Regions from separate parts of the Microcystis sp. M061S2 genome, predicted to be linked through region 1. Evidence: predicted binding sites of a transcription regulator. Region 1 holds the regulator's gene; each other region holds the start of a gene.
What was found. Region 1 encodes NtcA, which controls nitrogen genes in cyanobacteria. Its sites were predicted from a motif close to TTTGTANCNNNNGNTACAAA; they were not measured.

Region 1 (5,877 bases):
ATTCAATTTCGCCAACTGGTGACAATTGATGATGATTTAATCGATTGGTTAGAAACTATGACCGATGTAGCGGTAGAAAAGCGGTTTAAAAGTGCCAGAGAAGCCCTAAAATTTCTTCAACATCCCTACCATCGTCAAGTATCAAGTTTAATCGATCCTAAAAAATTACCAAAACCTCCCCACAGTTCCATCCGTATCGCTAAACACCGGGATAATTTAGAGATTAATTTACCCCCCAAAATTAAGCTGCCTTCTGATGCTCCTACCCTCTGGTCTTTGGCAATTGTCCTTACTATCACAGTCTTTATCTCCCCGATTCTTACCTTTATTATAGCTCTAATTGCTTTTATTTGTTTGCGAGAAATGCAATTAGTTCTTAGCCCTCAAGAAGTTTTAATTAAATATAAACTTTTCAATTTTATCTACAAAAAATTTGCTTTTAAAACTCAAGATTTATGGGGTATTTTTCTCCATAGTAATGGCACAGAAGGTAACTATCAGATTCGTCTGCGGACGGCTAAAAATTATTATCTTATCGGTCAGAATCTCCGCGAGGATGAATGTCTCTGGTTAGGACAGGAAATCCAAGATTGGTTAAATTTTATCAAATATAACGTTTCTCATCAAGAGGAAGTGTAACCTGACAGGGTATTATCAACCGTCTCCCCAAAACGAAAACCTTGTACCTCATCTCAAGAAATCTTGGGAATTAGTCGGTAGGCATTTTACCTTTTTTAACCTTAATCTTGCAGAGATTACCCTATCTTGATAGAATAATAACTGATTTACATTCCCTTGGCTACAGGACGGCAATTATTAAATCGAATTAGGAATTACAAAAAATCAGCCATGAAATGTTAGTTATTAGTGGAGAATAAAAAATGATATCTGAAATTTACCAAAAAGTCAGCTTGTTAGTTTTGTATCAAGGGGTTTTTGATAATGCTATTGGCCAGGCATTTATTACCCTATTATCTACGGATAATATCGCCGATTTTCTAAAAGCCTATGGTCAATGGTTTCAAGCTTTAGCATCTAAAAATATTAGTTGGAATGATTTTCTAGTCGAACAAATTTTATTAGATGACAATCCCTTTAGTCAACAGGTACAGAAAAAAAGTGTTTGGGAGTTACCCGAATCTTTAATTAATGGCGTGAAACAGGATTTATCTATCCTCCAATCTCTCTATAATTCTAGCATTTATAGCCTCAGCAATTCGACAATTTTTGAACGAATTAAATTTCTCAGTTTCCCCGCTTGGGAAGTGGACAATAAATTAGAAAGTTTTCTACATTCTGGTTTAGATTGGCCGGAATTAGTCGAAGATCTAGCCGATTATTATCGTGAGTGTGGTACAGGAATTTTTGCCCGTTATCAAGCTTTAAGGTGGCAAGAAGGCAGATTACAAGGAATTACTCATCCCGATCCCGTGCAGATTCAAGACATAGTCGGTTATGAAATGCCCAAGGAAACCTTGATTAAAAACACTGAGTTTTTATTAGCAGGTTATCGCGCTTTAAATGTCCTACTCTATGGCAGCCGGGGTTCGGGAAAATCTTCTCTAGTCAAGGGATTATTGCAAAAATATCATAGTCAGGGATTGCGCTTAATTGAAGTGGCAAAATCGCAATTAAAAGACCTACCATTAATTATTGAAATCCTGCGAGATTTGCCCCAAAAATTTATTATCTTTGTCGATGATTTATCCTTTGAAGAAGACGATGAAGCTTTTAAAGCTTTAAAGGTTGTTTTAGAGGGAAGTGTCACCGCTAGACCGAAAAATGTCGTAGTTTATGCCACTTCTAATCGCCGACATTTAGTCAGAGAATTTTTCGCCGATCGACCCCAACCAAAAGATAGTGATGAAGTGCATAATTGGGACACAGTACAAGAAAAATTATCCTTTAGTGATCGTTTTGGTTTAACCCTAACTTTTGAACCGGCTAATCAAGAAAAATATTTGGAAATAGTGCATCATTTAGCAAGTTTAGCTAAATTAAAAATTAGCTTAGAAGACTTAGAATTTCGTGCCAAACAATGGGCAACCCAACATAATGGGCGATCGGGAAGAACTGCTAGACAATTTATTGATTTTCTCCAAGGGGAATTAGAATTAAATAGGTAGCATTAATTGTGTTATGATTAAATAAAAGAATATCTAATCTGTAAAAATGTTGACTCAATCTCCTCCCGAAATTCTCAGCTTAGAAGAATATCGCAACCTAGAAACTAGCGCAGAAACTAAACACGAATATCACGACGGGGAAATTATCGAGATGACAGGGGGAAGCATCAATCATAATAGTATTCTCATTAATCTGATTGTTCTGCTTAAATTAGCTTTAAGAGGAACTAATTATCGTCTTCAATCTAGTGATCTACGTCTATGGATCCCCCAATATAATCGAGGTTTATACCCAGATTTAATGATCATTGCCGGGGAACCATTATTGAGTGATAATCGCAACGATGAAATTTTAAATCCCTGCCTAATTATCGAAGTTTTATGTCCTTCCACCTCCAGTTATGATCGGGGTGATAAATTTCGTTATTATCGTTCTATACCCCAATTAAACCAATATCTTCTCGTCAGTCAAGGAGAGATACTAATAGAATCCTATAGCAAAACCTCAGAGAATAATTGGTTACTGCAAGAATACACCCCAGCTAGGGGAATTATATCCCTAGATTCTTTAGGAATTAGCTTAAATCTTGCCGATATTTACGAAGGAATTGATTTTAATCTCAACTCCTAACTTTAGCTATCTTTTAAGAAGACGTACTAAAAATAATTTTACCATCTTTTACCGCTACTAAACGCAAAGTTAAGGGGCCAGCAGTATTAGTTTTACTAGCAGCAATTGCCTCAAGTGTCTCGATAGAATTACCCGACTTTTTCACTTGACCAATAAAGTTAACTACCGTAGTTAATAACCCATCTTCCACTTGAATTGACCCTAAAACTCCCGCACTTCTAGCGCGAAATTGAGCCGAAGCTAAGAGTAAATCTAAACGCTTTTGTAGGTCTTCTTCCGTCATATTTTGGGGATCAATGGAAACGGCAGCGATTACCTGTTTCTCCTCAAAAACTCTTTGATTGGGAACCACATCAGCAAAGACACGAATCTCGGTTTCTCCTAAAACATAATTACCTGCTGAAAGGATTCTCACCACATATTCTTTACCGTCCTGTAATTGTTGACTTAACTGTTCTACCTGTGCTTTTGTGATCTTAACTAAACGCTGGTCAAAATTAGGCTGATTCGGTTGGGTGGCACGGATAGCATTTATATTCGCTTCTCGCAATAACTTATCAATAACAGCGACAATAGCTTGAGTATCAACAATACGAAAAGCTCCAAAAGATAACACCTGTCCCCGGAAAATAGCGATTTGTTTTTCCCGCAATTCTTGATAGGTTTGATAGTATTGCTCTAAAACTTCCACTTCCCGCTTAAGAAAAGCCATTTGGGTTTCTAAATCTTTTAATTTTCCCTCGCGCTGTTCCAAAGCCAAATTTTTATCCACAATCGATCGATCGAGTTCTCCAATGCGTTGATCCCGGCGATCAATTTCTAGCTGTAGGGTTTTTTGTTGAGTTTCCAACTGTTGAAGTCGCGCTTGTCTGGTTGTTAATAACTTTTGTTGATTAGCCAACTCTTTATCTCTAACTTTAACGGTGGTTTGTAGTTGATTTATCTGACTAGAAAGAATTGATTTTTGTTGAAACAATTGATCCCGTTGACTGCTTAACTGTGCCTTTTGATTAGTTAAAATAACTCGTTCATTATTTAAATTAGCCACTTCCTTGCGGAACTTTTCCAACTGTCCCGAAACTAATCGCAAACGTTGACGAGAAGCTTGATAATTTTTGTTAAGAACCTCTAGACGTTTCTGCACAGCTATCTGTTCACTTTTAGCCGTTTTTAAAGCCTTTTCCACCTGATTTTTTTGCTCGGTGGTTTTTCTTACCTGACTTTCTAAATCTTTGATAGCGGCACGACGTTCATTTAACAGGCGATCCAGTTCAAAAACCCCTTGACGCAGGGATTTACTAGAAGCAAACAAGACAATTAAAGTGGAGCCGGCGATCAAAATTCCCGTTACAATCGTCATTAAAGTTGCGGTTTGTTTCGGACGCAGATTAAATAAACGCATCCTTTTCTTACCGATACGGCTCCCTATGCGATCGCCAACCGCCGCTATCAGACCACCTAAAACCACGATGGCCAAAACCAAAATATAAGCGCTAGTCATCCAGAATTTAAGTAAATTGTTGACTGAGAGCGACGGGATTATGGACGGTAATTTTCTTCTTGTAAATTGAGACCATTTCTTGATCCCGCAGCTCTCCCAATAAACGGGTGACAGTGACGCGGGTAGAACCGATCGCTTCTGCGATCGCTTGGTGAGACAATTTTAGATCCACCCGGATGCCATCGGTGGTGGGAACCCCAAAATCACGACAGAGAATCAATAAAAAACTGACCAAACGGGAACCCATATCCCGGTGAGCCAAGGTTTCGATCATCATTTCCGTTTGCAGAATCCGCGAGGACAACCCCTGCAGCATCAACATTGATAAATCGGGATTATTGCGGAGGGATCTTTCTACCTGATCGATCGGGGCCGAGAGTAATTCTACCGGAGTAAAAGCCACGGCATGATAAAAACGATCCGATCGCTGGCCGGTGAGTAAGGATAGCACACCAAAGACGCTATTTTCCCGCAGTAGAGCCACGGTAATTTCTTCTCCCGCTTCATAGACTCGCGACAACTTAACGGCTCCTTTCAGCAAAAAATAGACTCTTTCGGCGGGATCTCCCGGGAAAAAGATCGTTTTGCCACGCTCGAACAATTCCACCACCGGGGGGAAATTGCCGCTGCCGATTCGACGGAACACATCTGCTAGGGGTTTATCTTGTATTAGGGATAAGTCCATCTCACATCCAAAAAAGGGGAAAATTGTTTTTATTATGCAACGAGTGTCACCTCTATTAAACATAACCGCTGCCTAAACTGGGAAAAGTTTTGGGCGCTTTTTGCCAGACAATGGGGGAGGGGTGATCATTGCTGCCCCGTTATCTGTATCCCTATTATACCGAATCTCGCTGGGGTCGGCTATTGGGGAGATTTTTGTAAGAGAAACGAGAACTATGTTAGATTTAACGGGAAAAAACGCCCTAGTGACGGGAATTGCCAATAATCGCTCGATCGCTTGGGGAATTGCCCAACAACTCCATCAAGCTGGTGCAAATATCGGTGTCACCTATCTCCCCGACGAAAAGGGCCGTTTTGAGAAAAAAGTGCGAGAATTGGCCGATGAACTTAATCCCGCTTTTTATGTCCCCTGCGATGTCCAAAATGACCAACAGGTAGAAGATACTTTCGCTACAGTGGCGGAAAAATGGGGCAAACTGGATATTTTGATTCACTGTCTCGCTTTTGCCGATAAAGAGGGTTTAACGGGCGATTTTACCGCCATCCCTCGGGAAGCTTTCACTAAATCCCTAGATATTAGCACTTTTTCCCTAACCCGTCTAGCGCGATCGGCTAAACCTTTGATGACGGAAGGGGGAAGTATTATCACTCTTACCTATCTCGGTGGTGTCAAGGTAATTCCTAACTATAATTTAATGGGGGTGGCAAAAGCTGGTTTAGAAATGAGTGTTCGCTATTTAGCCGCCGAATTAGGTGGTCAAAAGATCCGAGTTAATGGTATTTCCGCCGGTCCAATTCGCACCTTAGCATCTTCGGCCGTGGGGGGAATTCTTGATATGATCCATCATGTGGAAGAAATCGCTCCTTTACATCGCACCGTGACACAAATTGAGGTGGGAAATACGGCCGCTTTTTTAGCCAGTGATCTTGCTAGT
Region 2 (5,877 bases), on a different contig from region 1:
CTCATCATCATGGTGTTGAGGACGTTACGCGAACGTACTAAACCCCCATAAAAAAAAGCCAGTCCGGGGGTCATTAATAAAACTAAGGCCGACGAGATCAGCATCCAAGCGGTATCTCCAGCACTAATCGGATTGGGGGGAGCGGCGGCGATGGTTTCCGCAAAAACCGGGGCAACTCCGAAATTGAATCCCAGTCCCAGCAAAAGTATGGTTATTCCTACGATCTTTTTCATTGACGGTTGGTGCCTAGTAGCAAGATTAATTTTTTCTGTCCGGAAAGAGACAAAAAACCGAAAGAGAAAAGGTTTAGAAGGTAATTGTAGCCACCGATCGCATCGGGGCGAGGCCTTCTTCCTTTTCTCTTTAACTTTGTCGGGGGTAAATTAATCTATCTTTACAAGGTTTACCCTAACGAGTACTAGGCGTTTCCATGTCAACACTGGAAGCATAATGGCCGCCAGTAACGATATCGGACTCCTTGACGAAACCGCTATAGGCTTCCATTCCGTGTTCACCCACATCCAAACCTTCCATTTCTTCTTCGGGAGTAACACGAATACCGAGGGTAGCCTTGAGGATTGTCCAAACAATACCACTAACAATCACGGTAAATGCCCCTACTGCCACAATTCCGATAATTTGGTTAATAAACAGTTGGAATTGACCGGTGATTAAACCCGCATCTTTGTTGAAGATACCGACGGCTAAAGTTCCAAACACACCACAGACGAGGTGAACGGAAGTCGCACCCACGGGGTCATCAATTTTCAGGTTATCGAAGAAAGCCACCGAGTAAACCACGACTACACCGGCAATTAAACCGATGATTGCCGCCGACCAATAGGATACACCATCACAACCGGCAGTAACGGCTACTAAACCGGCCAGAATACCGTTAATAATCATCGAAAGGTCGGGTTTACCATCTTTGAACCAAGCGGTAAAGGTAGCGGCAATGCCACCCGCAGCCCCGGCGAGGTTAGTGGTGACAGCGATATAGGGTACAGTTTCATTAACCGCTAAAGTAGAACCGGGGTTAAAACCAAACCAGCCAATCCAGAGAATTAAACAACCCAAGGTCGCAATACTCATGTTATGACCGGGTAAGGCATTGGTGCGACCGTTGATATATTTACCCATTCTCGGGCCGAGAATTGCCGCCCCGGTTAAGGCAGACCAACCACCCACCGAGTGAACCACCGTCGAACCGGCGAAGTCTTTAAAACCAAGGTCAGCTAACCAACCGCCACCCCACACCCAGTGACCGGTGATCGGGTACATGATACCGACGATAATTAAGCTAAAAACGAGGAAATCGGTGAATTTAATCCGTTCTGCCACCGCCCCAGATACAATGGTTGCCGCCGTTCCCGCGAAAGCGACTTGGAACAGGAAGAACACTGAGGTGGGCAAAGAGGCAGGCATAACGTAGGTGGCAGGATCGCTACTGCTAAGGAACCAGCCTCCTGTACCGAAAAATTCGTTACTGACAGACCCGAACATCAGGGAGAAACCGATCGCCCAAAATGATATGGTGGAGAGGGCGAAAACGATCAGGTTTTTGGCGAGAACGTTAACGGCGTTTTTCTGGCGACAGAATCCCGTTTCTAGCATCGCAAAACCCGCATTCATAAAGATCACGAGGATGGCGGCAATTAAAACCCAGATGGTATTGAGGGCATTTTGCACATCTTCGGGGGTTAGGGGTTTCGCATCTTGGGCCTGTACGGCCGTGTTCCAAACCACAAAAATAATCGCAGACAAGGGAACACAGGCTAACCAGACAGGGTTAATTTTCGGTAATAAACCGACAAGTTCCCCAGATTTTCGAGCAATTCGTTTCATCGTTAATTCGTTTACTTTGTTGAGTTAGTAGGTCGATTCATTACTTTTGAAAATAATTACCGAGCAATTATGTCCGTTCAACCGCTAAATCCTAGGAACAGAGGTCAATCATTTCAGAAGACCAAACAGCTAGGAATTTATCTTGATGTGTGAGTAGTCAACGTTTTTCGATCTTTGTTTTTTTTTATTTGAGATTTCTGTATTCTTTGATACATTTCATTTTAAAATAATAATAGTAGAGAAGTGATCAGCTTTTTAGCTATCGGTCGTCGGTCGTCAGGAGATTATTTTTATTTATTCTCCCAACTCTGGCGCTGCCATCTGCCCATCTGCCAATTGATAATTCATAATCTATAATTCCCACTGATCACTGATTACTGTTTACTGATCACTGAAAACTCTCCCCTCCTTTGGAGAAATAAACCATGGCCCAAGCAACGGAATTCGATCGCACAATGATGCAAAGATGTCTAACCCTTGCTAGGCAAGCCTTGGGGCGGACTTCTCCTAATCCCTTAGTCGGTTCTGTGATCGTTCAAGAGGGTACAATTATCGGCGAAGGTTTTCACCCAGGGGCCGGACAACCCCATGCAGAAGTTTTCGCCCTGAGACAGGCAGCAGAAAAAGCCCGTGGTGCCACTTTATACGTCAATCTTGAACCCTGTAACCACTATGGACGTACTCCCCCCTGTAGCGAGGCAATTGTGCGAGCAGGCATTAAAAAAGTGGTGGTAGGGATGATCGATCCTAATCCCCTGGTGGCGGGGAAAGGCATTCAAAGACTAGAATCGGCAGGGATCGAGACGCTGGTGGGGGTGGAGGAGTCCGAATGTCGTCAACTCAATCAGGGTTTTATCCATCGCATCACCGCTAAAAAACCCTTCGGTATTCTCAAATATGCCATGACTCTCGATGGCAAAATTGCCGCTACTAGCGGTCATAGCACTTGGATTACTAGCCCCGCTTCTCGCCAAATCGTCCATCAATTGCGATCGGCTTGTGATGCGATTATCGTCGGCGGTAGCACTGTCCGTCAAGATAATCCCCACCTCACCACTCACGGCCTCTCTGATCATAATCCCCTGCGCGTGGTCATGACTCGATCGCTCGATTTACCTCCCTCGGCCCATCTTTGGGATACCAGTCAATTTCCCACGCTTGTTTATACACAAATTGATGCCAATGTCAAGCTTAAGCAACAATTATTAACAAAAGGCGTGGAAGTGATCGAACTCACCGAGGTGACGCCCACTTTAGTGATGGAAAATCTTTATCAGAGGGGATTTTGTCAGGTTTTGTGGGAGTGCGGCGGCGGTTTAAGTGCGGCAGCGATCGCTGAGGGCATGGTACAAAAAATTATCGCTTTTATTGCGCCCAAAATCATCGGGGGAATCCAGGCACCCACTGCCGTGGGTGATTTAGGTTTCCAGTTAATGAGCCAAGCTTTACAGCTAGAAAATGTCACGGTTAATTATCTCAATCCCGATATTTTGATTGAGGGATATCTGCAAAGTAAACAGTAGAGCTACTGCAATTCTGGCTCAATCGGCAAATCTCAAGCAACCGCTTGCAAAAGTCAAAAAGTCATCAATAACTGCGGTAATCTGGCACCTACCCCTAATTTTTGTGATCGAGTTCTAGAAATCGCCCTGCTGCCGTTAAATGCCTTTATCGGTACGGTTATCACCCTAGAAGAAGTTGGGCAATCGCTCTGTGATCAATGGTGCCATTATCGAGCAAAATAAAAAAGTTAGAATAGTCAAACCCTTAGTGATTGAACGTATGACGGTACTCGAAAAAGGTAATATCACGATTCATACCGAGAATATCTTCCCTATTATCAAAAAATCTCTCTACACCGACCATGAAATTTTTCTACGGGAATTGATATCCAATAGTGTTGATGCCATCTCGAAATTAAAAATGGCTTCTTTAGCAGGAGAAGCAAGAGGAGAATTCCCCGAACCAGAAATTAATCTCGCCATCGATAAAGAAAATCGTACCCTATCAATTACCGATAATGGGATCGGGATGACGGGGGAAGAAATCAAGAAATATATTAACCAAGTTGCCTTTTCCAGTGCGGAAGAATTTATCAATAAATACCAAAAATCAGCCAACGATTTAATCGGTCATTTTGGACTAGGTTTCTATTCGGCTTTTATGGTGGCTAAAAAGGTAGAAATTGATACTCTTTCCTATCAGGAAGGTGCTACCCCTGTCCATTGGTGCTGTGATGGTTCTCCAGAGTTTGAACTAACCGATTCTTCCCGCAGCCAAATCGGCACCACTATCACCCTAACTTTAATGGATGAGGAAGGGGAATATTTAGAACCTGCCCGCATTCGCCAGTTAGTCAAAACCTACTCGGATTTTATGCCTGTTCCCATTAAAATTGATGGGGAAGTGATTAATCAACAACGGGCTTTATGGAAAGAATCTCCTCAAAATCTGACGAAAGAAGACTACCTAGAATTCTATCGTTATCTCTATCCTTTCCAAGAAGAACCTTTACTCTGGGTACATCTGAATACCGATTATCCTTTCTTGCTCAATGGCATTCTTTATTTTCCCAAACTAAGACCGGATGTGGATGTCTCAAAAGGACAATTAAAGTTATTCTGTAATCAGGTTTTTGTCAGCGATCATTGCGAAGAAATTATTCCCGATTTCCTGATACCCTTGCGAGGAGTTATCGATAGTCCAGATATTCCTTTAAATGTGTCTCGAAGTGCTTTAACCAAAGATCGCACCGTTCGCCGTATTGCCGATTTTATTGCCAAAAAAATTGCTGATCGCCTCAAATCTCTCTACAACGAAGACGCAAAAGAATATATTCGTTGTTGGGGAGATGTGGGAAACTTTATTAAATTTGGTTCCTTGAAAGAGGATAAATTTAAACAGCAGGTAGAAGATATTTTAATCTATCGCACTACCTACAAACCCCCAGAAACCCCAGTACAAGTGGAAGTGCAAACCGCCGAAGGTGACGCATGGCAAGAAGCAACGGCGAAAACTCCCCTAGAAGCGATCGAACAGGAAGGTTATACTACTCTCAAAGCCTACCTAGAACGCCATAAAGAACGCCACGAAAATCGAGTTTTTTACTGTACCGATCCTCGTAGCCAATCCACCTACGTTGAACTCTACAAAAATCAAGGCTTAGAAATCCTTTTCTTTGATTCTTTCATCGATACTAATTACTTTATTCCTTTCCTAGAAAGAGAATACTCCGATGTGAAATTCACCCGGGTTGATTCTGAATTAGACTCGACGCTGCTCGAACAGGATCAAGCTAGTGAAATTATCGATCCCGCCAGTAATAAAACCCGGGCTGAATTGATCAAAGAAATCTTCGCCAAAGCTCTCGATAATTCCCGCATCAATATCAAAACTGAAGCCTTGAAATCCGATGATCCCCAAGGTACTCCCCCAGCAATTGTCTTACTTCCAGAAGCGATGCGACGCTTACAGGAAATGACGGCAATGATGCAACAAAAAGCCATGGCTTTCCCCGAAGAACATATTCTGATGATTAATACTAATCATCCCCTAATTCAACAGATTGTCCAGATTAGTCAGGGAAGTATTGTTACCGGTAGCGGCGAATCTCCATCGGCGCAATTAGCGAAAATGCTCTGTCAGCACGTTTATGATTTAGCTTTAATCGCTCAAAAAGGATTTGATGCCGAGGGAATGCAAGCTTTTGTGGAACGTTCCAATCGCGTTCTGACTAAGCTAACCGAAAAGATTTAATCTATTGCCAAACTTTAGCTGTTTCGATATGCTAAGAGTGTGTTAATTCACACTCTATTTTTTTAGCCCGATCAATATGATCTAACGATAAGCTATCTTGCCGCCGTCAGCCTTGAATCAGTTAAGTAGTCGTGCAAAATTAATTTCCTAGTGAAGATAGGCAAGAGGCAAGAGGCAAGAGGTGGTTAGATATGTGTAATTAATTTTGCTTAGGTACTTATCAGTTATCAGATGTAAGTTTTCAGTTCACTTATACTGTTTACTGTTTACTGATAA
Region 3 (5,877 bases), on a different contig from region 1:
AACGTCCCACGGGAGAGCGATCAAAAAAACTAGAGGAAAGGGAGGTGACATGGGTAAATAAATCTTCCCGGACATTAGCAGTAATGGACTGACCGACTTTCTGCACTAGATAACCTTGTGTTGTCCCTAAAATCAGTCGTAAAATAATCGAAGCTGACAGGATAATAATTAAGGTATTAATGGCTGCTGTTAAGGGCATTCGAGCCAAAAAACCCCAGGTTTGTTCCTTTTGCAAAAGGGAAACCGCTTGACCGATAATTAAGGGTTGGATCGCCCCCGTGAGAGATAGGGGAAAAAGAAGTATTAATGACCAAAATAGCAGGGCTTTTTGCTTTTTTGCGTAGGGAAGTAATCTTAATAATAAGCTCCAGTCATTTTCTTTGACCGGAGGGGACACAGGGGGGGATGATAGACTCATGAAGTGATTTCCAATGAAATTCTCGGCAGCCGGGGAGAAATTACACCCCTATTGTTAACTTTTCTAACAGGCGATCAATCTGGAAATGTTCCTCCATTAATTCTCGAATACCAGCGACTTTTACCTGTTCCTGTAAGCGAATCTTCCCGAAGGCCTGATCGACAATTTCCACGGTACTGAGAGTATCTAAATTTACCGAGAGAATCGGTACTTCTAAATCCTCGGCCCGGCCCAGAATCAGGGGATCCGGAGAGATGGAACCAGTTAAGATCAAACAGGTGGTAGAAGTTTCTAGGGCAGCTAACTGTAGGTCTGTGCGATCGCCGCCCGTGATCACGGCCATATTTTCCCCCTTGCGAAAATATTCTAAAGCGGCGTTGACATTCATTGCCCCGATCGCTAAACTTTCTACCATCCAATCTAAACGATCAGGCCGACATAATACTTTTGCCCCCAAAAGATGGACAATTTCCCGAACACTAATACTGCGCAGCAGTTTACTAGCGGGTAACAGTCCTAAAACTTCCACCCCTTGGCGGGCCAGATAGGGTTTCAGGAGAGATTGTACTTCCTCCCAATCATCGGCCGGGATATCGCTAATCACTACCCCCAGCAGCTGATTATTTAATTCCTCTCTTGCTTTCAGCAGACTCTCGGCAATCAGGGGAGAACTATAGCGGGCCACCAATAGGATCGGAGTCTGGAGAATTTTGGCCATCTCCCCCATCGACAACTGAAAAATACTCCCTTCCCAGAGAGTCCCCGGCCCTTCGAGGAGGATAATATCACTGTTAACTCGATCGAGATAACCAGCAAGAATATTGCCGTAGTCCTGTTTATCTGTACCTTGTAGACGTTTAGCAACGGAATCCACATCCGTATAGATCAGGGGTAAACGCAGCTGTTCGGGGGATAATTCTAGTAATTGCCGAATAAATTCTACATCCTCATCGACCAATTGCCCATCGACGTATCCCGGACAATTGCCCACTGGTTTGCCGTAACTTATCTCTAGTCCTTTTTGCCGCAAGAGATGCGCTAAACCGACGACAGTTCCCGATTTACCACTGAGGGGTTCCAGGGAAGAGATGAGTATAGATTTGGCTGATTTCGCCACGATTTGCTCCTTTTAACCCGTACAATCTCGATTTTTATCCTTCAAATCGCAGCAGTTTCCGATAAAATCCCTGCGAAAAGTCGGCCGAACCTAGCTGCTTAAAGGTTTTAATTGCACCGATGAGATATTCGATCAACTCAGCGTTAATAATCGTCATCTCATAGCTTAGGTCGGCCTGTCCTTCAAATTGTAAACGACAACGGGTCAATTCCGAGGGCAATTTTGATACATACCAAGAGGCCACAAAGGGAATCCCTTCACTGTTTTCTATGCGACGACGACCTTCTAAAGATCCTCCTTGATACAAAGCGATCGCATAGGGCAGGATACTATGTTTGTCCTTGGCATAGTAGGGCATATATACTAACACATCAGCCTTATTAGCGGGTTCTAATTGTTCGATAGTCGGCATAATTAGTTAATTCTTTGCTTCACGGCCAAGTTACCAGTAAAAATGATATTTTCCTTATATTTTAACCGATCGCCCCCGGAATCTCCCGATCGGGACAATTGGCAGAATTTACGACCAGATCAAGTTTCTGTACTGAGGTTATCATCGGGTATCACTGGTATATGAACCCGAAAAACCGTGCCGGGGTAGGGGGAACTTGTTTGCTCAGGATTGGGACTGATAAATTCAATCGTCCCCCCCATGCTGGTAATTAATTCTTTGGCGATCGCTAAGCCCAATCCTGTACCGGGTATATCTCCCCCCGCTTGCACTCCCCGGTAGTGACGTTGAAAAATTCTTTCTTGATCGCTCCTCGCTATACCATAACCCGTGTCTTTAAAAACAATTTCTACACTATTCTTAACATTCTGCACCTCGACGGTGACTTTTCCGCCAGCAGGAGTATATTTGAGGGCATTATCAATTAAATTGCTGAATACTTCCCGCAAACCGGGGATATTGGCGCAAATAAGTGGTATGTCTTCCCCGTGAATCGTTTCTAGACTGAGATTTCTCTCTTTGGCTACGGCCTGGGCCGAAAGGAGCAGCGGATCGAGAATATCATGGAGATCGATCGGAGTTAGTTGGCTGCTGCCAGCAGGCAAGAGAAAGGCAGTGGGGGAAGATTGCGCTTGCAGGAGAGGAATATCGACGGTGGGGTAATTTTCGCTTTCTTGCTGAATTTGGGCCTCAAATTCGGCAATTAAGTCGCGAACTCGATCGCTTTCCCTCAATATACCGGTAATGGCGGGATCGTTACCTTCTTCGGCTAAAAGTCTTTTGAGCAGAAGTTTACCAAAGGTTTTTAAAGCGGTGAGGGGATTGCGGATTTGATGGAGAAAGGTATCGAGGCGCTGACTTTGCCATTGTCGATAATAACGTTCTTCTCCCAATTGCCGATCGAGTACACAGGCTAAAGCGAGGGTTTGGGTGATTTTTTCCATCTGGGTTAATTCCCAACTTTGCCAAGGTCGTTTTTCTCTGGTTGTCACCAATAATCCGATCATGCCCTCTTCATACATTAAGGGTAAAAACAAGCGATGACTGCTGACGGTCTCCTGATTACTCCAGAGGTGGGATAAATCTTCTAACTTAACCGCAGTTAACAAGTCGGCCGCCGGTTGCCCTGGTTGTAAGGAAAGCCGCTTTTTTTGGGGAGAAGGGGGATTAAAAGGCGGATAAACAACGACTGGAATTAAATCACTCGATAAAGGTTCAGTTAAATAAACCGCACTTCTGTCTGCTTCCATTTGCTCCCGCAAAAGTTCCATCTGTGCCTGACAGAGGGCAATAAAATCATTACTCAGGGGAGTCCGGGAGCGGAAGGAGAAGGGCATACCAAGCAAGTAAAAAGTAAAAAATCAGAAAACCTAGATACAGCTAGGGTTGCGAGTTTTGTTTCCCGGTTTACACAGGAGAGAATGGCCATCCCCTTGGGTCGAGGGCAGCCAGCAAAAAGCAATTAGGACAAGGGTTTGGTCACTATTTTAGGGGTGGATCACGGTATATATTAAAAAAAGTTTAAGAATAATAAGTTTTGTATCGGGATTTGGGGCGGTGTTTTTGTCAGAAAAACTTAAACATAGTCCCAGTCTAGCTTCTAGTCAAACTTGTTTGTAATTGGCTTTGTGAGAGACACTTGATTTCTTGGTCTAGAAGGGATATAATCGCTACGGCTTTTGTAACTATCATTACAACGATTAGCCAAAACAGGAGGTAATTGGGTTGGCCAGAAAACGGAAACGTAAAAGTCGCCGTCGTCAAGAAGGACGTAAGATACTTGAACTTGTACCCCAGTATAGTATTGAAAGTGGCGAAGATAAACCCGTAACTGCGGCGCGTAAGTATATTCAAGCTATAGGCATTAGCCCACCAGCTTTATTGATTGTTAAGCGTAACGAGCATACAACCGATCGCTATTTCTGGGCTGAAAAAGGACTGTTTGGAGCGCAATATGTGGAGGAAAACCACTTCCTCTTCCCCAGTTTGCGCGACCTGCAGCCCCAGCCCCAGCCCGTCAAAGCACCGGTAGCAGTTGCCAAATAATTCACAGGACTATTAATCGTATCATGGAAAGTGAACTCGTTTACGGAAAAGTAGACGAGTTTTTTTTGAGGATAAGAGGAGCGGGGACATTTAAGTGATCAGTAATCAGTAAACAGTAATCAGTGAACTGAAAACTCACATCTGATCACCGAAAAGGCGGACAGCTAAAGAGGGAATGGGGTTATGAGAATTTTTTAGCGGTTATTTAGGCTGATTTTGGCTTTAAATCGCTTTAATCAATTAAATTTTCTCATTTAAACCCGATAGGATTGCTGAGGTAATAAATTATTTTCGATCAGGATCGTAAAGTTCAACCTTTAAGGTATGATTGGGAACATTAATTATTTTTTTATGTATTGCACTAGAACGTAGAGGGCAAGCAGCAGTGATTAGAGTAGCGATCAATGGTTTCGGACGGATTGGACGTAATTTCCTAAGATGTTGGTTAGGACGGACTAATAGTGGCTTAGAAGTAGTGGGGATCAATGATACATCCGATCCCCGGAGTAACGCTCACCTGCTCAAGTATGACTCGATGTTAGGCAAACTTAACGCTAATATCGATGCCGATGATAATTCTTTAATTGTTAACGGTAAAACCATTAAATGTTATTCCGATCGCAATCCCCTCAATCTGCCCTGGGCAGAATGGGGTGTAGATTTAGTGATCGAAGCTACCGGTGTTTTCGTTGATGAAGAGGGCGCTTCTAAGCATATTGTCGCAGGAGCTAAAAAAGTCCTCATTACCGCACCGGGTAAAGGTTCGGGAGTGGGAACCTATGTCGTCGGTGTCAACGCCCACGAATACGAACACGATAAATACAACGTCATCAGTAATGCTAGTTGTACCACCAACTGTCTTGCTCCTGTCGTCAAAGTGATTCACGAAAACTTCGGCATCATCAAAGGGACGATGACCACCACCCACAGTTACACTGGTGATCAACGCATTCTGGATGCTAGTCACCGAGATCTCCGTCGCGCTCGCGCCGCCGCCGTTAACATCGTTCCCACCTCCACCGGCGCCGCCAAGGCTGTAGCCTTAGTTATCCCCGAAATGAAAGGAAAACTTAACGGTATCGCCCTGCGTGTACCCACTCCTAACGTTTCTGTAGTGGATTTAGTGGCGCAAGTGGAAAAAAGCACGATTGCGGAACAGGTAAACGAAGTCCTCAAAGAAGCTGCGGAAAATTCTTTGAAAGGAATTCTCGAATATAATGATTTACCCCTCGTTTCCTCTGATTATCGCGGTGTTGATGCCTCCTCGATCATCGATGCTAGTCTAACGATGGTGATGGGTGGCGATATGGTGAAAGTTATCGCTTGGTACGATAACGAATGGGGTTACTCCCAACGGGTGGTTGATCTCGCTGAAGTCGTCGCCAGCAAGTGGAAAGGCTAAATCAGTTATCAGTAAACAGTAATCGGTGAACAGTGGGCGTTAATTAGGAGTCAGGAGTGGTTAGTGGCTAGTGATAACTAATAACTGATAACTGTTAACTGATAACTGTTAACTGATAAGTGACAAATTCTCACTGAAAAAGCGCCGATAGATTCCCTCTGTCACCAATTGAGCGGTGATTAGGTTAGCTAGGGCAATCATAAACAGGATCAGTATCTGGTAGGAAGCGGCGTTTAAAGGTTCACTTCCTGCCAATACCTGTCCGGTGAACATTCCGGGTAAACTGACTAAACCCACTACCATCATCTGATTGAGGGTGGGGATTAGACTAGCTCGAATCGCCGCTTTTTGATAATCTGCGATCGCTTGTTGCGGGGTTGCCCCTAAACAAAGATGGGTTTCGATTTCCAAACGGTGACTTTTAATGGTACTGCTTAATCTTT
Region 4 (5,877 bases), on a different contig from region 1:
TGCTTCCCTCTCCGCTAGTTCCTGCCGTATCACCGCCCCCACAAGCGGTTAAAGTCGCTGTTAAAGTCGCTATGGATAAGGCTGTTAGTAAATGGGTTCTGTTTTTGTTGAGCATAGGATTAATTTTGATCCGTAAACTGCCTTAAATCTTACGCTAAAAGTTACCACTGCTTGGTAAAGAATAGGTTAAGAAGTGAATAAAAAAACATAATCTGTTGTCAAGAAAAATTTTCTCGATAACTAGACAAAAATCTCAACTTCTTTTACTATTTATTTTGACTGAACATTAGTTTTAAGTCGCGGGTAAAGCCGCTAACTTTTCCTGTCTAGATAGGGGTTTTCTCTTTCCCTACCATTATAGTGACGTAAAAACAACAAAGAAAAGATTAAGGTTTACAGCCAACACCTAACGCCATTTTTTTACTTTTTACTTTTTACTTTCTCCTTTTGACACCTATGCTAGAAATTTTTACTCAGCTATCTCGTCCGACCAAAGTAGTCGCAACCATACTGGGTACTGCCCTCATTTTACCCGCCTGTGCCAATATTAATCCTCAAGACCTAAAACCAATTAAAATTGATGGTTCGAGTACCGTAGCACCAATTACCGATAAAGTTCTCGAAGATTTTAAAGCTAATACCCCTAACAAAGTTTTGGCTGATGTTAAAATTGACGCTAATATTTCAGGAACCGGCGGCGGTTTTAGAAAATTTTGTGCGGGAGAAACCGATATTAATAATGCTTCTCGGCCGATTTCTGTGGAAGAATTAAAAGAATGTGATGCTAATAAGGTAAGATTTATTGAACTACCGATCGCTTTTGATGCTTTAACCGTGGTAGTCAATCCCCAAAATAACTGGGTTGATGATATTTCCACCGCAGAATTAAGAACTATTTGGGAACCAGCGGCCGAGAATAAAATCAAACTTTGGAATCAAATTAATCCCGCTTGGCCCGACCGACCGATGACCCTTCACGGACCAGGTAAAGACTCTGGAACCTACGATTTTTTTAGTGATGTAATTAACGGCAAAGATGCCAGTCGTGGGGATTTTAACTTTAGTGAAGATGACCAAGCTTTAGTTAATGCCGTCAGTCAAGATGCCAACGCTTTAGGCTATTTTGGCCATGCTTATTATGAACAAAATCGGGATAAATTAAAAGCCTTGAAAGTTAACGGTATTGAACCAACTCGCAGCAATGTCGAGGATAGTAAATATCAGCCTTTATCTCGTCCTTTGTTTATTTATGTTAATGCCCAAAAAGCCCAAGAGAATCCCGCTTTAGAGAAATTTGTCGAATATTATCTTGATCGAGTTCCCAATTTATTAGATAGTATTGGTTATATTCCCCTACCCGATGAGGCCTATCATTTGGCACGGGTACAGTTGCAAAAATTTGAGGTAGGAACGGTTTTTGAGGGCCGACCTCAACCCAATTTAACCATCGGGGAATTACTTCGCAAACAAGCCCAATTTGAAGCTAAGTAAAGATTCCCATCTGGAAGGAAAATATATAAAAATTTTCCTGCTGCCATCTGCTCCCTACTATAGCAAGAGGTTGGCCAATTTCAGCCAACAGAGATACAGAAAAAAAGAGGGGATAAACTCCCCATTCAGCGTATTAATAAACTTGTTAATTAACCTTTCGGTGTCGCCCCAAATTGTTCGATGAGGATAGAAGTTAACAGCGATTTTAGATCCTCACAGGGAATCCCTTTTTGTACACAGCTTCCCAGGTGAGCATCTTTACCCACTTTACCCCCCATGTAGAGGTCAACTCCCTCCACGGTTTTGCCGTCTTTGCGAGCTTTTGTCCCCATCAAACCGATATCGGCCACTTGGGGTTGTCCGCAGGAGTTAGGGCAACCGGTCCAATGGATCCGCACACCCCGGGGAATATTTAATTCGGCATCTAACTGACGAATCAAGTCCACAGCCTTATTTTTGGTTTCAATCAGGGCAAAATTGCAGAATTGCGCCCCCGTACAGGAAACGAGCGCTCGTTGTAAAGGAGTGGGATTGGGGGTAAACTTAGCCAGTAAAGGCTCGGTTAAAAGAGTCGGCATATTTTCAGCCGCTATATTGGGAATAATCACGTTTTGTTCCACGGTTAAACGCAATTCTCCGCTGCCATACACTTCGGCAATCCGGGCCAAATCGAACATATCATCGGCAAATAGACGACCAACGGGAACACAAAGACCGATATAGCTCAATCCCTCCTGTTTTTGCGGAAAAACTCCTAAATGATCCCGTTTTTCCCAGTCAATAGCGTCTTTTTCCGCTGCCGTTGCCAAGGGATAACCTAGGTGATTAGCCACCCGCGTGCGGAATTCCTCAATTCCCCACTCATCAATTAACCACATTAAACGGGATTTTTGACGATTGGCACGCAATCCGTTATCGCGGTAAACTTCCAAAATCCCTCGGCATAAATCCACCACTTCCTGATTCGGTCTCACCCAAACATTCATGGGAATTGCCGCTTCACAGCGTTTAGCGGAGAAAAAGCCACCCACCACAACATTAAAGCCTAATTCTCCCTCTTTATAGGCAGGAACAAAGGCAATATCGTTAATTTCCGCATGAACCGAGTTATCCCGGCCCCCCTCGATGGCAATATTAAATTTGCGGGGCAGATTGCTAAATTGATAATTACCTTGACCGTAGTTGGTAATCATATCTTGGACTTTTTGGACTAATTCCCTGGTGTCAATTAATTCATCTGCGTCTAGTCCTGCCATGGGTGAACCAGTAATATTTCTGACATTATCCATGCCCGATTGTACCGAAGTCATGCCCACGGATTTTAGTCGTTGGAAAATATCAGGAATATCTTCGATACGAATACCGCGTAATTGTAGGTTTTGACGAGTAGTAATATCGGCATTGCCATCATCACCGTAACGCTGCACAATTTCCCCTAAAACTCGCATTTGCTCACTGCTAATAATGCCGTTAGGAACCCGCAAACGCATCATGAATTTACCCGGGGTGACAGGACGATAAAAAACCCCCACCCATTTTAAGCGATGTTCTAAATCGGTTTTATCCATCGCTTCCCAACCGATTTGGGCAAAATGATCCAGTTCATCTTTAATGGCTAATCCGTCTTTTTCGGCTTTAAATTTCTCGAATTTATTGAGAGTTGTTCCATCTTTTTCAGGTGCTTGTACCACGAATCTATCTCCTTACTGGTCTGTGGGTGTAATTGTTCTAGTTGGTGCGGGTTAGAAATGAAGAAATCGGGATTTAACAATAAGTATTCTGTAAAATACTGTCGTCATTAGCAAAAATTTAGTAATTTACCTAGTCTCTATTTGTTATTTAATTCTTTTTAACTTGGATAATTTTGTATTGTTTGTAACAGAAATTCGCTCACCATCGTGTTTAGGCATTTATATCATGCAGTAAGTGCATTGAGATGGAATTATGAATTATGAATTATGAATTATGAAGTGGGGGTGGGGTGTGGGGTGTGGGGTGTGAGGAGATGGGAGATGGGAGATGGGAGAATAAATAAAAATAATCTCCTAACTTGAAAATAGAGGCTGAAATAACGCAAATTCGTCAATCATACTAAATCCGTTGAGTATAGGCTACATATCAGGACAGGCACTCCTGCAAGTGGAGTGACTCTTAAATTATTACAGATGTATCAGCAGCCGCGTGTAAGCATCCTACCGAAAAACTAATGCGCGGGGGGTTTGGGGGCGGCACTTCGACACGCTCAGTGACCGCGCCACGCCCCCAACGGGGGGTTTGGGGGGTAGAACCCCCCAAAAACTTGGATTGAGCAATAAAATCGTAAGTAATACTAAATCCGTTGAGTATAGGCTACATATCAAGAGAGGCACTGACTGGAAAATAGAAGCTGAAATAACGCCAATTCGTCAATCAGAATATTGTCATGCTTGGTGGTGTCAACTTTGGCATCGCGACTGCTTTCTGTCTCCTCTGAATTGTCCTAGGCGAGAAACTTAACCAACTCCTCTAATTTTTGCCAAGCTAACCCACTGGCTAAAATCTCGCGAGCGAGGGCGAAACCAGCAGCATGATCGCCAAAAGTGACCTTTTCTGCCACCTGTAGGGCAAGAGAGGCATTAATCGCCACAGCATCCCGTTGAGCGGGCGTTCCCCCCCCTTGCAGGACATTTTTGAGGATTTTGGCATTTTCTGGCACTTCCCCGCCTTTAAGGGCATTTAAACTGGCTCTAGGGATAGCAATTGACAAGGGATCGATCGCCCCAGAAATCACCTCGCCATTATTTAATAAAGCCATATCGGTCAGCTCTCCTAACCCCACCTCGTCGAGTTTTTCCCGGCCGTGAACAATAATCGCCTTGGGGGTTCCCATTTGTGCCAAAGCTGTGGCCATGGGGGTGAGAAATTGCTGGTCATAAACCCCGATAACTTGACCTGTGGGACGGAGAGGATTAACTAGAGGGCCCAGAAGATTAAAAACCGTGCGAACTTTCAGGGTTTTGCGGAGATTAGCCACACTTTTCAGGGCTGGATGCCAACCGGGGGCAAAAAGAAAGGTCACTCCCACCCCATCTAAAGCCGCCGCCACCTTCTCGCTAGGGGCACTCAAATTAACCCCAAGATATTCTAGAACATCGGCCGAACCGACTTTACTGGAGGCCGAGCGGTTGCCGTGTTTAGCCACCTTTACGCCCCCGGCGGCCGCCACAAAAGCCACAGCAGTGGAAATATTAAAGGTTGAAGCCCCGTCACCGCCGGTGCCACAGGTATCGATAACGGGAGTGGTATGGGGTTTAGGGTCTTCTAAGCGAGATTGTTGCCGTAAAACTCTGGCCATTCCCGCTAATTCGGCGGCCGAGACTCCTTTTGCTTGCAAAGCCGCTAAAATCGCCCCCGATAAAACTTCCGGAATCTCAACGTTTAACCATCCGGTCATTAATTCTTCAGCTTGGTTAAGGGAAAGGGATTTTTGCTCGAGTAGTTGCTGCAGTAGGTTTGGCCAGTCTTGAGTGGTCATCGCTGTTCCATTGGTGTCGGGATGGGGCGATATACTATCATAGCGGTTTGTCGGGAGAATCGATCGCTCCTAGTAATTTTTACTTTAAATCGAGCAAACCCTGTTCTTTTAACTTGGGATTAAAACGAATTTCCATCTGTACTCCCCGTTTTTCTAGGGTTGATAAAATATCGTTTTCTACTCGTCTGGATACCTGTTTTAATAACTTAATTTGCCCCAATTCGTCAGCACTTTGATAAATTTCTTTTTCTGTCTCAGTCATGGCTAATTTAGCATCAATTGGTTCTGTCCAGAGTTTTTCATTGCCGATTACTGCCTGACTTTCTCTTAGCCAAGCTTGTTTAATCGATTCGAGAATAGTCCGATTAGGACGCTCAATCAACTGGATTTTTAGCCAATAACAAGCTTGGGGCTGTCGGGCAAGATGTTGTTTTAAACTGAGATAAATATCACGAGAATAGCCGACAAACTCTAAGACTTGTTCTCGATCAAAAATGGCATAAACCCCGATTTTTCCCTGGAAATCAGCAGATATATTACCCGTGGTATCTAGGTAAGGAATATATTCTAATTGTTCGAGATTAGCAAAAGTATCAGGCTCGTTCATAATTAACTGTCGATAATTGGTTGGAGATAAGTCGGTAGGTGTTAAAAACTTTCAGATACCCCGCTGATCAAGTAGGTTGATTCAAGGTAGGGTTGATTCAAGGTAGGGTTGATTCATGAATCAACCCTACCCGTTTAAAATTGTACCAAAAAGTCTTAGGCTAAATTAGTCCCCAAAAATGATCAATTCTCAATGCCTACTGCTTCTCTTAACGAAATTGTTCACGCGGCCCTCAGTGGTCAAGTGGTTTCTTTTCCCACGGATA

Region 2: IM475_RS08715 (ammonium transporter) is a predicted target of NtcA. The motif match lies at 2,042-2,061, and genes of this name have one in related genera.
Region 3: IM475_RS20420 (DUF3155 domain-containing protein) is a predicted target of NtcA. The motif match lies at 3,665-3,684, and genes of this name have one in related genera.
Region 4: IM475_RS21700 (ferredoxin--nitrite reductase) is a predicted target of NtcA. The motif match lies at 3,355-3,374, and genes of this name have one in related genera.

Annotation. Positions count from the first base shown of each region.
Region 1 covers NZ_JADBUP010000075.1:209-6,085, reverse strand. Annotated here, with positions in the region: gene IM475_RS13555 (serine/threonine protein kinase) at 1-639, shown strand, start outside; gene IM475_RS13550 (ATP-binding protein) at 882-2,126, shown strand; gene IM475_RS13545 (Uma2 family endonuclease) at 2,173-2,757, shown strand; gene IM475_RS13540 (DUF3084 domain-containing protein) at 2,771-4,258, opposite strand; gene ntcA (global nitrogen regulator NtcA) at 4,266-4,943, opposite strand; gene fabI (enoyl-ACP reductase FabI) at 5,158-5,877, shown strand, end outside.
Region 2 covers NZ_JADBUP010000045.1:23,553-29,429, reverse strand. Annotated here, with positions in the region: gene IM475_RS08720 (ammonium transporter) at 1-233, opposite strand, end outside; gene IM475_RS08715 (ammonium transporter) at 409-1,845, opposite strand; gene ribD (bifunctional diaminohydroxyphosphoribosylaminopyrimidine deaminase/5-amino-6-(5-phosphoribosylamino)uracil reductase RibD) at 2,271-3,368, shown strand; gene htpG (molecular chaperone HtpG) at 3,628-5,601, shown strand.
Region 3 covers NZ_JADBUP010000137.1:11,027-16,903, forward strand. Annotated here, with positions in the region: gene IM475_RS20400 (ABC transporter ATP-binding protein) at 1-418, opposite strand, end outside; gene IM475_RS20405 (phosphotransacetylase family protein) at 459-1,535, opposite strand; gene ebsA (type IV pilus biogenesis protein EbsA) at 1,570-1,947, opposite strand; gene IM475_RS20415 (GAF domain-containing sensor histidine kinase) at 2,067-3,323, opposite strand; gene IM475_RS20420 (DUF3155 domain-containing protein) at 3,712-4,032, shown strand; gene IM475_RS20425 (type I glyceraldehyde-3-phosphate dehydrogenase) at 4,418-5,434, shown strand; gene IM475_RS20430 (ABC transporter permease) at 5,543-5,877, opposite strand, start outside.
Region 4 covers NZ_JADBUP010000148.1:10,894-16,770, reverse strand. Annotated here, with positions in the region: gene pstS (phosphate ABC transporter substrate-binding protein PstS) at 1-115, opposite strand, end outside; gene IM475_RS21705 (PstS family phosphate ABC transporter substrate-binding protein) at 457-1,491, shown strand; gene IM475_RS21700 (ferredoxin--nitrite reductase) at 1,641-3,182, opposite strand; gene trpD (anthranilate phosphoribosyltransferase) at 3,971-5,005, opposite strand; gene IM475_RS21685 (GIY-YIG nuclease family protein) at 5,085-5,612, opposite strand; gene IM475_RS21680 (L-threonylcarbamoyladenylate synthase) at 5,805-5,877, shown strand, end outside.